2 regions of the Catenuloplanes atrovinosus genome follow, and region 1 is predicted to be linked to the other one. Evidence: riboswitches for the same ligand, from Rfam matches in the RefSeq annotation. Region 1 holds a riboswitch; the other holds the start of a gene.

The links. A riboswitch is a leader RNA that binds a small molecule or an ion and turns the genes downstream of it on or off. The one in region 1 is predicted to bind thiamine pyrophosphate.
Region 2: linked by a shared signal. The riboswitch ahead of J2S41_RS26705 (ECF transporter S component) and the one ahead of J2S41_RS30985 (thiamine phosphate synthase) in region 1 are both predicted to bind thiamine pyrophosphate.

What each region holds. Positions count from the first base shown of each region.
Region 1 is NZ_JAVDYB010000001.1:6,967,091-6,974,554, reverse strand. It holds gene J2S41_RS31000 (class I SAM-dependent methyltransferase) at 1,706-2,317, shown strand; gene J2S41_RS30995 (ABC-F family ATP-binding cassette domain-containing protein) at 2,368-4,044, shown strand; gene J2S41_RS30990 (Uma2 family endonuclease) at 4,082-4,720, shown strand; TPP riboswitch at 4,849-4,957, shown strand; partial or broken gene J2S41_RS30985 (thiamine phosphate synthase) at 4,926-5,603, shown strand; gene thiO (glycine oxidase ThiO) at 5,732-6,919, shown strand; gene thiS (sulfur carrier protein ThiS) at 6,910-7,110, shown strand; gene J2S41_RS30970 (thiazole synthase) at 7,116-7,464, shown strand, end outside.
Region 2 is NZ_JAVDYB010000001.1:6,033,558-6,041,021, forward strand. It holds gene J2S41_RS26685 (AAC(3) family N-acetyltransferase) at 1-494, opposite strand, end outside; gene J2S41_RS26690 (alpha/beta fold hydrolase) at 491-1,303, opposite strand; gene J2S41_RS26695 (TIGR03943 family putative permease subunit) at 1,356-2,081, opposite strand; gene J2S41_RS26700 (permease) at 2,078-3,019, opposite strand; TPP riboswitch at 3,171-3,279, shown strand; gene J2S41_RS26705 (ECF transporter S component) at 3,354-3,941, shown strand; gene J2S41_RS26710 (ABC transporter ATP-binding protein) at 3,942-5,333, shown strand; gene J2S41_RS26715 (energy-coupling factor transporter transmembrane component T family protein) at 5,330-6,100, shown strand; gene J2S41_RS26720 (PHP domain-containing protein) at 6,205-7,464, shown strand, end outside.

The sequences.
Region 1 (7,464 bases):
GGTGGCTTCGCGGGCGGCCGTCTCGCGGGCGGCCGTCTCGCGGGCGGTCGTGGAGCGTGCATGGCCCGCGTCCGGTGCCGCTCGGCGGCCCGGCTCGCCGGAGAGCTGCCACGATCCCGAGGCCTCGGCGCCCTCGGCCGCCCGCCGCCGGCCGCCGGGCGGCGCGTCCGGTGCCGTGGATCCGCTCCCCGCCGGGACTCGGGGCCCACCGGGACCCTCGCCATCGGCGCGGCGCCGGGCGGGGGTCTCGTCGGGTGCGGCGCGTCGACCGGTGCCGGGCGGTTCCGGAGTGATCTTCCAGGCGTCGCTCGCCGCCGGCCCGTCGGCGGCCCGCCGTGCGGTCGCCGGGGCGTCGGGCGCTCGTCCCCGGGCGGCCGGGTTCTCGGCGGCCCGCCGGCCGGTGGCCGGTGATTCGGGTTCCGGAGCAGCGCGGCGGCCTCTCGGCCCGGGCTCCTCCGCAGGCGCGCGGCGTCCGAGCGGGGGCGAGGACCAGGCCGCGCCCTCCGGTGCAGCTCTGCGACCTGCCGGCGCGCCATCCGCTGCGGCCCGGCGGCCCGCGCCGGGCGGCACCTCGTCCGCTGCGGCTCGTCGGGCGCCGCCGGGTCCCTCGGCGTCAGCCGGGGTGCGTCGCACGGCGCCGAGTGCCGGGTCGTCCGCTGCGGCCCGGCGGCCCGCAGCGGGTGGCACCTCGTCCGCCGCCGCTCGTCGGGTGCCGCCGGGTCCCTCGGGGTCAACCGGGGTGCGTCGCACGGCGCCGAGTGCCGGGTCGTCCGCCGCAGCTCGTCGAGCGCCACCTGGTGTCGTGGCGTGCGGCACGGCGGGCCGGGCTCCACCTGGCTGTGTGCCATCCGTACCGGCCCGCGGGGCACCGCTGGGTGGCTCGTCGGCGGCTCGTCGGCCCGGCGTCGCCGGATCTTCGACGCGGGCGCGGCGGCCACTGACGGCGGGTTCCGCCGGAGCGGCGCGGCGACCCGTGGCGACGGGTTCCTCCGGGGCTGCGCGGCGTCCGCTGAGGCTGTCGCCCGCGGTCGCCCGCTGGATGAGCGCTGCCGCGTCGTCCACGGCGGCCTGTGCGCCGGGGACCGGCGGCGCCACGGCGTCGGGTGCGGCTCGGCGGCCCGGTGCCGTGGGCGTGCCCGCGCGGTCGAGTGCCGGCGTCGGCGCGGCCCGGCGGCCCGGCGCCGCGGGCGTGCCTGTCCGGTCTGGAACCGGCATCGCCACGGCGTCCGGCGTGGCGCGGTGGCCCGGCGCGGCCGGTGCGGCGCCCGCGGACGGTGCGGCGCCGCGGCCCGGCGCGGACGGTGCGGTGCGGCGGCCCGCCGGGGTTTCCGGGGCGCGGCGGCGGCCGCCGGAGGCGGTGGGGTCGTCGAGTGCGGGAGCCCGGTCGGCGGGGCGGGAGCGGCGGGGTGGGGCGGCGCGGTCGGCGTCCCAGAGCTTGACGTCGGGGCCGGGGGTGTCGAGGGCGGGCCAGCCGCCGCTGGGTGGGGTCGCGGCACGGCGTGAGCGGGGTTCGTGTTCCGCGGGCGGGCGACCGTCGTCCGCTCCGCCATGCTGCCCGTACGCCATGTCGCACAGGGTAATGGACATCCCGGTCGGTTCGCCTCTATCCACATAGCGCGCGAGTCGACAGATTGGACATTTTGTGCGATCCGGGCGGGGTGGCCCCGGTTTCGCGACGCGCCGGCGGGAGGGAAGAATGCGGGGCGTGACCGCCGAGCACTACTTCAGCGCCGAGCCGGCCGCTCCCGCGGGGCGGCACGAGGTGTCGTTCACCGTTCAGGGGCGGGACTATGTGCTCGTCGCGGCGCGTGGCGTGTTCTCGGCGGACCGGCTGGACCCCGGAACGGCCGTTCTGCTCAAAAAGGCAAACCTCCCCGAACCAGGTGCAAAGGGACCCTTCCTCGATCTCGGATGCGGGTTCGGCCCGATCACGGCCGTGCTGGCGACCGAGGCGCCGTCCGCGATCGTCCACGCGGTGGACGTCAACGCGCGCGCCCGCGAGCTGACCGCGGAGAACGCGGAGCGGCTCGGCGCCGGGCGCCGGGTCACGGTGAGCGCCCCGGACGACGTACCCGCCGAGGTGGTCTTCGATCAGATCTGGAGCAACCCGCCGATCCGGATCGGCAAGGCGGAGCTGCACGACCTGCTCGACCGCTGGCTGCCCCGGCTCGCGCCGAACGGTGTCGCGTGGCTGGTCATCGCGCGGCACCTGGGCGGCGACTCGCTGCACCAGTGGCTGGTCGACCGCGGCTGGGTGGTCGAGCGGCACGCCAGTCAGAAGGGGTACCGGGTGCTCCGCGTCGGCCGGCCCGCCTGACCGGAATAATTTGCTGGTCCCCGCCGTACCCGATCGGTGATTATCCGGCCGTGGGATATGTGGACGTGGCCGGAGTCGGGCATACGCTGGCGGACGGGCGGGTGCTCTTCGCGGACGTCTCGTTCCGCGTGGGTGAGGGCGCCAAGATCGCGCTGGTCGGGCCGAACGGCGCCGGCAAGACGACGCTGCTGCGCATGATCGCCGGGGACCTGGCCGTGCGCGAGGGCGCGATCGCGCGGGTCGGCGGGCTCGGCGTGATGCGGCAGTTCATCGGCATGATCGCGGACGAGACCACGCTCGGGAGCCTGGCGCTCTCGCTGTCCCCGCCCGCACTGCGCGAGGCCGGCGCGCGCCTGACCGCCGCGGAGTCCGCGATGCGGGCCGCCGAGGAGCGCGGCGCGAGCGCCGCCACGATCGAGAAGACCCAGATGGGGTACGCCGCCGCGCTGGCCGCCTGGGGCGAGGCCGGCGGGTACGACGCGGAGGTCACGTTCGACACCGCCAGCGTCGCCGCGCTCAAGCTCCCGTGGGACCGGGTCCGGGACCGGCCGGTGGCCACGCTCTCCGGTGGCCAGCAGAAACGCTTCGCGCTGGAGCTGCTGCTGCGCGGCACGGACGAGGTGCTGCTGCTGGACGAGCCGGACAACTTCCTGGACGTACCCGGGAAGCGCTGGCTGGAGGCGCGGCTGCGCGAGTCCGGAAAGTCCGTGCTGTACGTGTCGCACGACCGCGAGCTGCTGGCCCAGACCGCGGACCGGGTGGTGGCGGTCGAGGGCGGCGGCGCGTGGACGCATCCGGGCGGGTTCGCCAGCTGGCACGCCGCCCGCGGCGCCCGGCACGAGCGGATGGAGGAGGCGCGGCGGCGCTGGGACGAGGAGCACGCCAAGCTGCGCGAGCTGGTGTTCACGCTGAAGAACAAGGCTGCGTACAACGACGGCCTGGCGTCCCGCTATCAGGCGGCGCAGACCCGGCTGCGGAAGTTCGAGGAGGCCGGCGCGCCGCCGCTGCCGCCGAAGGACCAGGAGATCAGCATGCGCCTGGGCGGCGGGCGCACCGGCAAGCGCGCGATCATCTGCGAGCAGCTGGAGCTGGACGGGCTGACGTACCCGTTCGACCTGGAGGTCTGGTACGGCGACCGGGTCGCCGTGCTCGGCGCGAACGGCACCGGCAAGTCGCACTTCCTGCGCCTGCTGGCGCGCGGCGGCACCGACCCGGAGCCGGAGAGCAAGCCGATCTCCGGCGTGGTGCTGGAGCCGGTCGCGCACGAGGGCGTGGCGCGGCTCGGCGCGCGGGTGCGGCCCGGCCACTTCTCGCAGACGCACGACCGCCCCGAGCTGCGCGACCGGACGCTGGTCGAGATCCTGTGGCGCGGCGACGAGCACCGCTCCGGCCTGGACCGGCACGGCGCGATGCGGGTGCTCAACCGGTACGAGCTGGCCGGGCAGGGCGATCAGCTCTTCGGCACGCTCTCCGGCGGCCAGCAGGCGCGCTTCCTGGTGCTGCTGCTCGAGCTCTCCGGCGCCACGCTGCTGCTGCTCGACGAGCCGACCGACAACCTCGACCTGGCCTCGGCCGAGGCGCTGGAGGAGGGCTTGAAGGCCTTCGACGGTACGGTCCTCGCGGTCACCCACGACCGCTGGTTCACCCGCTCGTTCGACCGGTTCATCCTCTTCCAGGGCGACGGCGAGGTGGTCGAGACCGTGGAGCCCGTCTGGGACGTTCGCTGACCCCCGCGTGCGGGTGGGCGGTGGGATACTGGCGCTCGTGAGGGAGGTGACCGGCATGGTGACGTTGGAGTCGGGTCGGGGTGGTTTCTCCCTGCCGCGCCCTCCGTTCACCGTGGACACGCTTTTTACGCTGCCCGATGACGGGTTGCGTTATGAGGTTTTGGAAGGTGTTCTCACCGTGACTCCGCCGGCCACCCCGGAGCACAACCGAGCCGCCGACCGGCTCGGCCGATTGATCGACCCGTTGCTCACGCACGATGCCGAGGTCATCACCGCGTCGGCGGTGCGGATGCCGGATGGTGACGGCCTGGTGCCGGACCTGATGGTGACCACCGCTGACCTGGAGGAGTTTCCGCGCGGGGTTCCGGCGGAACTGGTCCACTCGGTCATCGAGGTGGTCTCCCCGTCCAATTCGTCCGACGACCGGGTGAAGAAGTCGAGGCTCTATGCCAAGGCGCGGATTCCATGCTATTGGCGGCTGGAATTGCGTGCGTGGAAAGAGCATTTCGGGCCCGTTCCCGCGGTGGTGGTGAGCCTTCTCGGGGATGACGGTGAGTGGGAGTCGAATATCTACGAGGCGGGTCGGTCGCACAAGCTTCCGCTCGTGATCGACATCAATCGCACGATGATCCATGTCGAGATGGATCCGGCGGTCCTGATGGGCCCTCGACGCTGATCGCGGTGCGGTCCCTCGTCCCGCGCGCGTGATGGTGGCCGCCCGTGGCCGGCTGAGCAAGGCCTTGAGCGCTGCGTCACGGGACTTTACGTCTGTGTAATCGTCGGCGTATGGTCGGCCACGGAACACAACAACCCCACGGGAGTCCGGTGCACCGGGCTGAGAGGGGGGCTGCAGCCCCCGACCGTCGAACCTGATCCGGGTCATGCCGGCGCAGGGAGGAGTGGACGATGTGGACTCGACCCTAGGACGACTGCATCTCATCACCGACACCCGGCCCGGGCGGAATCCGCTCGGCTGCGTGCGCGCCGCGCTGGCGGCCCACGCCGCGGCCGGCGACGACGTCCGGGCGGTGACCGGCCCGCTCGTCGTGCAGGTGCGCGTCGAGGACGACGCCACCGATCTGGACACGTACCAGCTCGCGCTCCGCGTCCGCGACCTGTGCGCGGCGGCGGGCGCGACCTGCCTGGTCAACGACCGGCTGCACGTGGCGCTCGCGGTGGGCGCGGCGGGCGGGCACGTCGGCGCGCTGGACCTGCCGGTCGCGGCGGCCCGCCGGGTGCTCGGGCCGGGCGCGATCCTCGGCGCCACCGCGCGGGCCGCGGACACCGGGCGTGCCGCGGTCGCGGACGGCGCGTCCTACCTGGGCGTGGGCCCCTGCTACGCGACCACCACGAAGAGCGGGCTGCCCGCGCCGCTCGGGCCGGGCGGGCTCGCCCCGGTCGCGGGCGCGGTGCCGGTTCCGGTGATCGCGATCGCCGGGGTCACGCGGGTACGGGTGCCCGAGCTGATCGCCGCGGGCGCGCACGGCGTGGCGGTGGTCGGCGCGGTCAGCGACGCGGCCGACCCGGGCCGCGCCACCCTCGGCCTGCTCCGGGAACTGGCCGACGCGGTGGCGGGGGCGCGGATCGACGGCCCGGCGGGCCCGCCGGAACGCGGCCGGGCCGCGGACGTCGAGGGCCGCACGGACGGTGAGCGGTCCCGGCGGCGAGCGGCGAGGGACGGGGCGCGATGAGCGCCGGACGCCGGGCCGGGCGGGTCGACCTCGGCATCGTCGGCGGCGGGCCGATCGGGCTGTCGATCGCCTGGCGGTGCGCCCAGCGCGGCCTCGACGTCGCCGTCTACGACGACGCCATCCCGCCGGACGACGACCCCGCCGGTCGCAGGTCCGCCGGCGCCGGACGGGACGCGAGCGGCGCCGGCGTGCGGCCCGCGCTCGGGGAGGCGGGCGGGGCCTGGGAGGTGGCGGCCGGGATGCTGGCGCCGATCGGCGAGGCCTACTTCGGGGAGGCGGAGCTGACCGCGCTGCTGGTGGACTCGGCCGCGCGCTGGCCCGGGTTCGCGGCGGAGCTGGAGGCGGCCGCGGGCGCCGAGGTCGGCTACCGGGCCGAGGGGACGCTCGCGGTGGCGCTGACCGCGGACGACCTGGCGACCGCGACGCGGCTCGTCACGTACCAGCGGGAACTCGGTCTTGCCGTGGAACCGCTGACGCCGTCGGCGATGCGGGCGCGGGAGCCGGTGCTGAGTCCGAGGGTGCGGGGCGGCGCGCTGATCCCGGACGACCATCAGGTGGATCCGCGCCGGATGACGGCGGCGCTGCGGGTCGCGGCCTCGCGGGCGGGCGTGCGGTTCGTGCGGCGGCGGGTCGCGGACGTGTGCGAGGTCTACGCGGACCGGGTGGTGGTCGCGGCCGGGTGCGGTGCGGCGGCGCTGACCGGGCTGCCGGTGCGGCCGGTGCGCGGCGAGGTGCTGCGGCTGCGGGCGCCGGGCGAGCCCGGCTTCACACACGTGATCAGGGGTTACGCGGACGGCCACGAGGTCTATCTGGTGCCCCGGCGCACCGGCGAGGTGGTGGTCGGCGCGACCGCGCACGAGCGGGCGGACGGCGCGGTGACCGCGGGTGCGGTGCTGCACCTGCTGCGCGCGGCGGCCGAGCTGGTCCCGGAGATCGAGGAGTACGCGCTGGTGGAGGCGCAGTCCGGCGCGCGGCCGGGCTCGCCGGACAACCGGCCGATCCTGGGGCGGTGGACGGCGGCGAGCCGCGAGGTGGTGGTCGCGACCGGCCACTACCGGCACGGCATCCTGCTCACGCCGGTGACCGCGGACCTGATCACGGCGCTGCTGCTGGACGGTACGGCCCCGCCGGCGGCGTTCGCGGCGGAGAGATTCTCGGAACGGAGGGCGCCGGCGTGCGCGTGACGGTGAACGGTGACGAGCGCGACCTGGCCGAGCGGCTGACGGTCGCGGACGCGGTGGCGGAGCTGAGCGGCCGGAGCAGCGGCGTGGCGGTCGCGGTCAACGGTGAGGTGGTGCCGCGCGGGCGGTGGGCGGAGACGCCGCTGTCCGACGGCGACCGCATCGAGGTGCTCAGTGCGGCGCAGGGCGGGTGAGGACGATGGACGGATTCGTGGTGGGCGGCGAGCGCTTCGGCTCACGGCTGATCCTGGGGACCGGCGGCGCGGCGAACCTCGACGTGCTGGAACGGGCGATCAAGGCGTCGGGCACGGAGCTGGTGACGGTCGCCCTCCGCCGGATAAATGCGCAGAAAGCCTCCGATGGGCTGCTGGACGTGGTGGCGCGGACCGGCGTGCGGCTGCTGCCGAACACGGCCGGCTGCCGTACCGCGGTGGAGGCGGTCAAGCTGGCGCACCTGGCGCGCGAGGCGTTCGGCACCGCCTGGATCAAACTTGAGGTGATCGGTGACGAGCGCACGCTGCTGCCGGACGGCGTGGAGCTGGTACCGG
Region 2 (7,464 bases), 930 kb from region 1:
AGCACGTCCGCGCCGAGCCGGTAGAGCCCGCCCAGCGGCGAGGTCTCGCCGAGCCCGTCATCGAGCGCGTGCCCGGCCGTGATCTCCGCGGCGCGCGGCCCGAGCGCGGCGAACGACACCTGCGGGTGGTCGCTGCGGCGCGCGCCCGGCCAGGTGCGCACCTGCTCCGCGACCGCGCCCATGGCCCGGCTCGGCGTGCGCGCCGGGTCGAACGCGGGCGTCTCGGCGCGGATCACGTCCCACCACTCCACCGGCACCGGCGGCGCGGCCCAGCGGGCCGGGTCCGAGTTCACCGGCGTGTGCGTGGGGACGACCAGCGTGCCGTCCGGGCCGAGCACGTCGCGCAGCGCCAGCACCACCGCCTCCGCGCCGCCGCACACCCAGCCGATCGCACGCAGCGAGCAGTGCACCAGCAGGACGCCGCCGGGACGGACGCCGAGCGCGGCCAGGTCCGCGGCCAGCGAGGACCGGGTCGGCGGCAGCAGTGAGATCACTTCGGGACGATACCGGCCCTGGTCAGGATCGCGTCGGCCAATTCCCGGGGCGCCCGCTCCGGAATCCAGTGGTCGACGCCGGGCAGCTCGACGAACCGGTAGTCCGCGCGCACGTACCGCGCGGTGCGTTCCGCGCCGGTGCGGCCGAGCGCGGGGTCGCGGTCGCTCCAGACCAGCGCGGTGGGCACGTCGATCGGCGGGGTGCGGAGCGTGCTCTGCGCCCGGTACCAGTTCAGCGCCGCGGTCAGCGCGCCGCGCTCGCGCATGCGGGAGACGTACCGGTCGGCGCGCGCGGCGATCAGCATGCCGCGCAGCGCGCGGGCGCCGAACGCGAGCAGCACCGCCTCGGCCAGGAACCGCCGCCGGAACAGCAGCATGTACGCGGAGCGCCGGCGCTGGTCACGGTCGTTGCGCACCGCCCAGGCGAACGCGTGCGGGTGGGGCACGGAGACCGCGGTGAGCGTGCGCACCCGGTCCGGGTGTTCGCCGGCCAGCGCCCAGGCCACGGCCGCGCCCCAGTCGTGCCCGCAGACGTGCGCGGACTCCAGGCCGAGCGCGTCCAGCACCGCCACCGCGTCCGCGACCAGCTCGTCGATCCGGTACGCCGCGGCGCCGGACGGCCGCGCGCCGGGCGAGTATCCGCGCTGGTCCAGCGCGTACGTCCGCATCCCGGCCGCGTGCAGGTGCGGCACCACCAGGTCCCACTCCGCGCTGTGCTGCGGGAAGCCGTGCAGCAGCAGGATCGGCTCGCCGTCGGCCGGCCCGCCGGCGAACACGTCGAACGTCAGCCCGCGAGCCGCTATGAGCATTTCTCGACCTGCCGTTCCGGGGGCGGCCCGCTTGGGAGTGGTGGAGAAACACTCATTCGTACTGCTGCTTCGGGGCCGGAATCTCCTGCCACGTCTCGACCTCCAGGTATGGCACCGTCGCCTCGTTGACCGGGTCCTTGGCCGTCTGTGCGGTGTACGCCCCGGTGACCTCGATCCAGGTGTCCGAGGGCACGTTCGCCGGCACGTTGCCGCTCAGCCCGACCTTGATCGGCCGGCCGTCGGCGGCGCAGCAGCTGAGGATCATGCGCGCCAGCATGGGCTGCCCGTCCGGGCCCTGCGTGACGAAGCCGGTCAGCAGCAGCCGGCGGTCGGTCAGCGAGCGCCCCTCGTCGAAGACCGCGCGGGAGGCGTAGTCGAGCATGGTGATCTCGACCGGGTCGCCCTCGGGCAGCGGCGGGTAGTCGGACTCGGCCTGCCGGCCGGCGAGCGCGGTGCCGGACTGACCGGCCGCGTACGCCCCGAGCGCGGGCGGCGCCACCAGCAGCAGCCCGAGCACCGGCAGGATCAGCAGCCAGCCGACGCGCGGCTCGTGGTGCGCGTGGCCGTCACCGTGGTCGTGATCGTGGACCTCGGCGCGGGACGGGCGCAGGTCGTACCAGAGCGTCATCACGCCGGCCGCGATGAGCAGCAGCGCCGAGGCGATCAGGAACGGTTGCAGCGCCTCCTTGACGTACCTCAGATAGAGGTCGCCGATCGACGCCTTCAGGATCGCGCCGCCGAACAGCAGCATGATCACCGCTTGAGCCTGCCGGTTCACAACAGCACCCACCCCATGCCGGAAGCCACCAGCACCGCCGCCACGAACGTCGCCGGCGCGAACCGGGTGGCGAAGCGGCGCCCGAAGACACCGATCTGCATCGAGATCAGCTTGAGGTCGACCATCGGGCCGACCACCAGGAACGCCAGTCGCGCGGTGAGCGAGAACTGGGACAGCGAGGCGGCCACGAACGCGTCCGCCTCGGAGCAGATGGACAGCAGCACGGCGAGCACGGCCAGCGCGAGCACGGCCAGCACCGGCTGCTCGGCCAGGGTCTGCAGCCACGCCTCCGGCACCACCACGTTGATCGTGGCGGCCGCGGCGGCGCCGACCACCAGGAAGCCGCCCGCGTGCGTGATGTCGTGCCGGGCCGCGGCCCAGAACGCCTGCATCTTGGAGACGCCCTCCAGGTCCGGGCGGTGTGGCAGCTTGATCCACTCGGCCTTGCCGACGCGCAGCCAGAGCCAGCCCATCAGCATCGCCACGATCAGGCTCGCGGCGGCGCGAGCCACCACCATCTCCGGATTGTTCGGGAACGCGACCGCGGTCGCGGCCAGCACGATCGGGTTGATCGCGGGCGCGGCCAGCAGGAACGCGAGCGCGGCGGCCGGGGTGACGCCGCGCCGGATCAGCGACCCGGCGATCGGCACCGACCCGCACTCGCAGCCGGGCAGCACCACGCCGGCCGCGCTGGCCACCGGGACCGCCAGCGCCGGGTGCCGGGGCAGCGCCTTCGCCCAGAACGAGCGCGGGACGAACACCGCGATCACCGCGGACAGCAGCACGCCGAAGACCAGGAACGGCACGGCCTGCACCATCACCGAGACGAAGACCGTGGTCCAGGTCTGCAGGATCGGTGCGGAGATCAGGCCACCGAGTGGGTTGCGGAAGATCACCAGCAACACGAGCAGGACGGCGAGCACCTCGACCGACCCGATCCGGTCGCCGAGCCACTTCCGGCGCGGCGGTTTGGGATCGGGTGGCGGCGGGGCCGCCCAGTCGATCTCGTCGCCCGAGAAGGTCTGCGTCACACCCACAACCCTAGCCGGAACCCCCCGCTCACCCTGAGGTAGCGTCGGGAGACAACTTCACATCCGACAGGGGAGCGCACAGCGCTGAGAGTGCGGCAGAGTCGCCGCAGACCCTCAACCACCTGATCTGGGTAATGCCAGCGCAGGGAGTTCGGTCGTCACCTCATCGCCGCGCCACGAGTCCGTCCACCGGGCCCGTGGCGCGCGTCTTCCCCCCATCGTGTTCAGGGGGCATACCGTCATGAGCAACTCTTCCAACAGATGGCGCACCGTCGACATCGTCGTCGCCTCGGTGATCGCCGCCGCGTTCGGCGTGGTCTTCTGGGCGTGGAACCTGCTGTGGGGCGCCACGGACGCGGCGTTCGCGTTCTTCCCGCCCGTACACGCGGTGATCTACGGCGTCTGGCTCGTCCCCGGCGTACTGGCCGGGCTGATCATCCGTAAGCCCGGCGCCGCGCTCTACGCGGAGACGCTGGCCGCGATCATCTCCGCACTGCTCGGCAACGCCTGGGGCACCACGGTGATCCCGCAGGGCCTGCTCCAGGGGTTCGGCGCGGAGCTGGCGTTCCTGGCGACCGGCTACCGCTCGTTCCGGCTGCCGGTCGCGGTGCTGTCCGGGCTGCTGGCCGGGCTCGCGGCCGGGCTGTGGGACACGTTCGTCTACTACGCCGCGAACGAGCTGTGGGCGTTCCGGGTCCCGATGATCGTGATCACCGCGCTGAGCGCGGCCGTGATCGCGGGCGCCGGCGGCTGGGCGCTGACCCGCGCGCTGGCCGCCACCGGCGTGCTGGACCGGTTCCCGTCCGGCCGCGACCGGGCCCCGGTCTAGATGCGGGCCGACGTCCGGGGCTTCGGGTGGCGGTTCGCCGGCCGGCGGGACTGGGCCGTGCGCGGCCTGGACCTGACCGTGGAGGCCGGCGAGCGCGTGCTGCTGCTCGGTGCCTCGGGCGCCGGCAAGTCGACACTGCTGGCGGCGCTCGCCGGCCTGCTCCCCTCCGACTCCGGCGAGTCCGAGGGCACGATCAAGGCCGACCGTCCGGGGCTGCTCTTCCAGGACCCGCAGGCGCAGCTGGTGATGAGCCGCAGCGGCGACGACGTGGCGTTCGGGCTGGAGAACCTGGGCACGCCGCCGGGCGAGATCTGGCCCCGGGTGGACGAGACGCTGGCCCGCACCGGCTTCCGGTACGGCCGGGACCGGTCCACGGCCGCGCTCTCCGGCGGCGAGGCGCAGCGGCTGGCGCTGGCCGGCGTGCTCGCCATGCGGCCCGGCCTGCTGCTGCTCGACGAGCCGACCGCGAACCTGGACCCGGCCGGCGCCGTGCTGATCCGCGACGCGCTGGCCCGCGCGCTCGCCCCGGACACCGCGCTGATCGTGGTCGAGCACCGGGTGGCCGAGGTGCTGCCGCTGGTCGGCCGCGTGGTGGTGCTGGCGCCGGGCGGCGGCGTGCTGGCGGACGGCCCGCCGGACCGGATCTTCGCGGAGCACGGCGCCACGCTGGCCGAGGCCGGCATCTGGGTGCCCGGCCGTCCGATCGCGCCCCGGCGGGCGTCCCGCGCGGCCGGCGACGAGCTGCTGCGCGCCTCGCGCGTCGCGGTCCCCGGCCGCCTGCCCGAGACCGACCTGGCGGTACGCGCCGGGCGCGTGCACGCGGTCCTCGGCCCGAACGGCGCCGGCAAGTCCACGCTGGCCCGGCTGCTCGGCGGCCTGCTCGCCCCGGGCGCGGGCGCGGTGCGGGCCGCGCCGGCGCTGGCCGGGCCGGACGCGTCCCGTCCGCCGCACCGGTGGCGCGCCGCCGCGCTGGCCGGCCGGATCGGCTCGGTCTTCCAGAACCCGGAGCACCAGTTCCTCGCGGGTACGGTCCGGGACGAGCTCGCGCTCGGCCCGCGCCGCCTGCGCCGCCCGCCCGCGGAGGTGACCGCGACCGTGGACGGCCTGCTCGACCGGCTGCGGCTGACCCGGCTGGCCGGCGCGAACCCGTTCACGCTCTCCGGCGGCGAGGCGCGGCGGCTGAGCGTGGCGACCGCGCTCGCGGCCGGCCCGTCCGTGCTGGTCCTGGACGAGCCCACGTTCGGCCAGGACCGTCGCACCTGGACCGAGCTGGCCGACCTGCTCGCCGGGCTGCGCGACGACGACGGCGCCGCGGTCGTCGCGGTCACCCACGACCCCGACTTCGTCACCGCGCTCGCCGACGACGTCACCACGCTCGGAGCCGGCTCGTGACGCCGGTCCTGGCCCGGCGGAACCCGGCCGCGAAGCTCGCCGCCGCGCTGCTGTTCTCGCTGCCGCTGATCGTGACGCTGGACCCGGTCGCGCCGGCCGTGGCGATCGCGGTCGAGCTGGCCGTGCTGCCGCTGGCCGGCGTGCGCCCGCTGACCCTGCTGCGCCGGGCCGCGCCGCTGCTGCTCAGCATCGGCGGCCTGCTGGTCACCGTGCTGCTGTTCGCGGCCGACCGGTCCGGCGCCGTGCTGCTGGACGCCGGCCCGCTCACGCTCACCACCGGCGTGCTGTGGACCGCGCTCGGCCTGACCCTGCGCGTGGTGGCGGTGGCGCTGCCCGGCCTGATCGTGCTGGCCACCACGGACCCGACCGACCTGGCCGACGCGCTGATCCAGAACGCCCGGTTCTCGCCGCGGTTCGCCATCGGCGCGCTGGCCGCGTTCCGGATGGTGCCGCTGCTCACCGACGAGTGGCACGCGCTGGCCGCGGCGCGCCGGGCCCGGGGCGTGGACGCGGGCGGCAACCCGCTCACCGCCGTACGGATCTTCGCCTCGACCGCGTTCGCGCTGCTGGTGGGCGCGATCCGGCGGGGCGTGCGGCTGGCCACCGCGATGGACGCGCGCGGCTTCGACGCGCGCACCCCACGGACCGTGGCGCGGCGGCAGCGCTTCGGCCCGGCCGACGCGGTGCTGATCGTCGCGGCCGGCGGGCTCAGCGCGACGGCGCTGACCGTGAGTGCGCTGGTCGGCACGTTCCGGCCGATCTTTTGAAGATCAATGCGCATGTTCGCATACGTGCCCACGACACGTCACCCTCCGTTTGCCCGGGAAGACGAGCGTGACCATCGGATCATCGCGAACTCAGGAGATGCGACATGGGCCACGGCCACCCGCACACCCACGATCATGACCACGGTCACTCCCACGACCACGACGGCGCTCCCACGCCGGAGGCGCTCGACCTGTCCATCCCGGACAGCGAGCTCTCCCCCGCCGACGTGAGCCGCCGGGGCTTCCTGCGCAGCGCGGGCCTGCTCGGCGCCGCGGCCGGCCTGACCGGCGCGGGCACCGCCGCGGGCGTGCTCGGCACGCCGGAGATCGCGGTCGCGCACAGCGGCTCCACCAAGCAGGGCGACTTCACCTGGCGCGCCGGCGACCACCACATCCACACGCAGTACAGCAGCGACGCCAAGTACCGGGTCGCCGACCACGTGCAGCACGGCGTGGCGTACGGGCTGGACTGGCTGGTCATCACGGACCACGGCGGCGCCACGCACGCCAAGATCGGTGTCGAGAAGGTCAACCCCGACATCGTCGCGGCCCGCGAGCTGTTCCCCGAGGCGCTGGTCTTCCAGGGTCTGGAGTGGAACATCCCGGCCGCCGAGCACGGCACGATCATCGTCCACCCCGGCAAGAAGGAGGTGGAGGTCCTCAAGGAGTTCGAGAACAACTTCGACGGCAGCGTCAAGGGCGCCAGCTCCCAGTCCGCCGCGAACGAGGCGCTGGCCATCGCCGGCCTCAACTTCCTCGCCGCCGCGAAGAAGGCCCGCCGGGTCAACGACGCGATGTTCTTCGCGAACCACCCGTCCCGCAAGGGCCTGGACTCGCCGCACGAGATCCGCGGCTGGCGCGACGCGCAGCCGGAGATCGCGCTCGGCTTCGAGGGCGCGCCCGGCCACCAGGCCGCCGCCATCCCCACCGCCAACTTCGGTCCGGGCGGCGGCCGTGGCTTCTACGACAGCAGCCCGGGCGCGGACTCGTTCCCGGGGTACCCGCTGGAGAGCTACCGGACCTGGGGCGGCTTCGACTGGATGACCTCCACGGTCGGCGGCCTCTGGGACAGCCTGCTCGCCGAGGGCAAGCCGTGGTGGATCACCGCGAACTCGGACTCGCACAACGTCCTCTGGGACACCTCGGTCCGCGGCGCGAACAGCGACTTCAACGCGAACGGCCGCTACAACGACCCGCAGCACGGCTTCAAGCCGGACGTGACCGCCGGTGACTTCTGGCCGGGCTTCTACAGCCGCACCCACGTCGGCGCCGCCGGCGGCGACTACCGCCACCTCATGGACGGCCTGCGCGCCGGCCGCGTCTGGGTGGACCACGGCGGCCTGATCAAGTCGCTGGACGTGCGC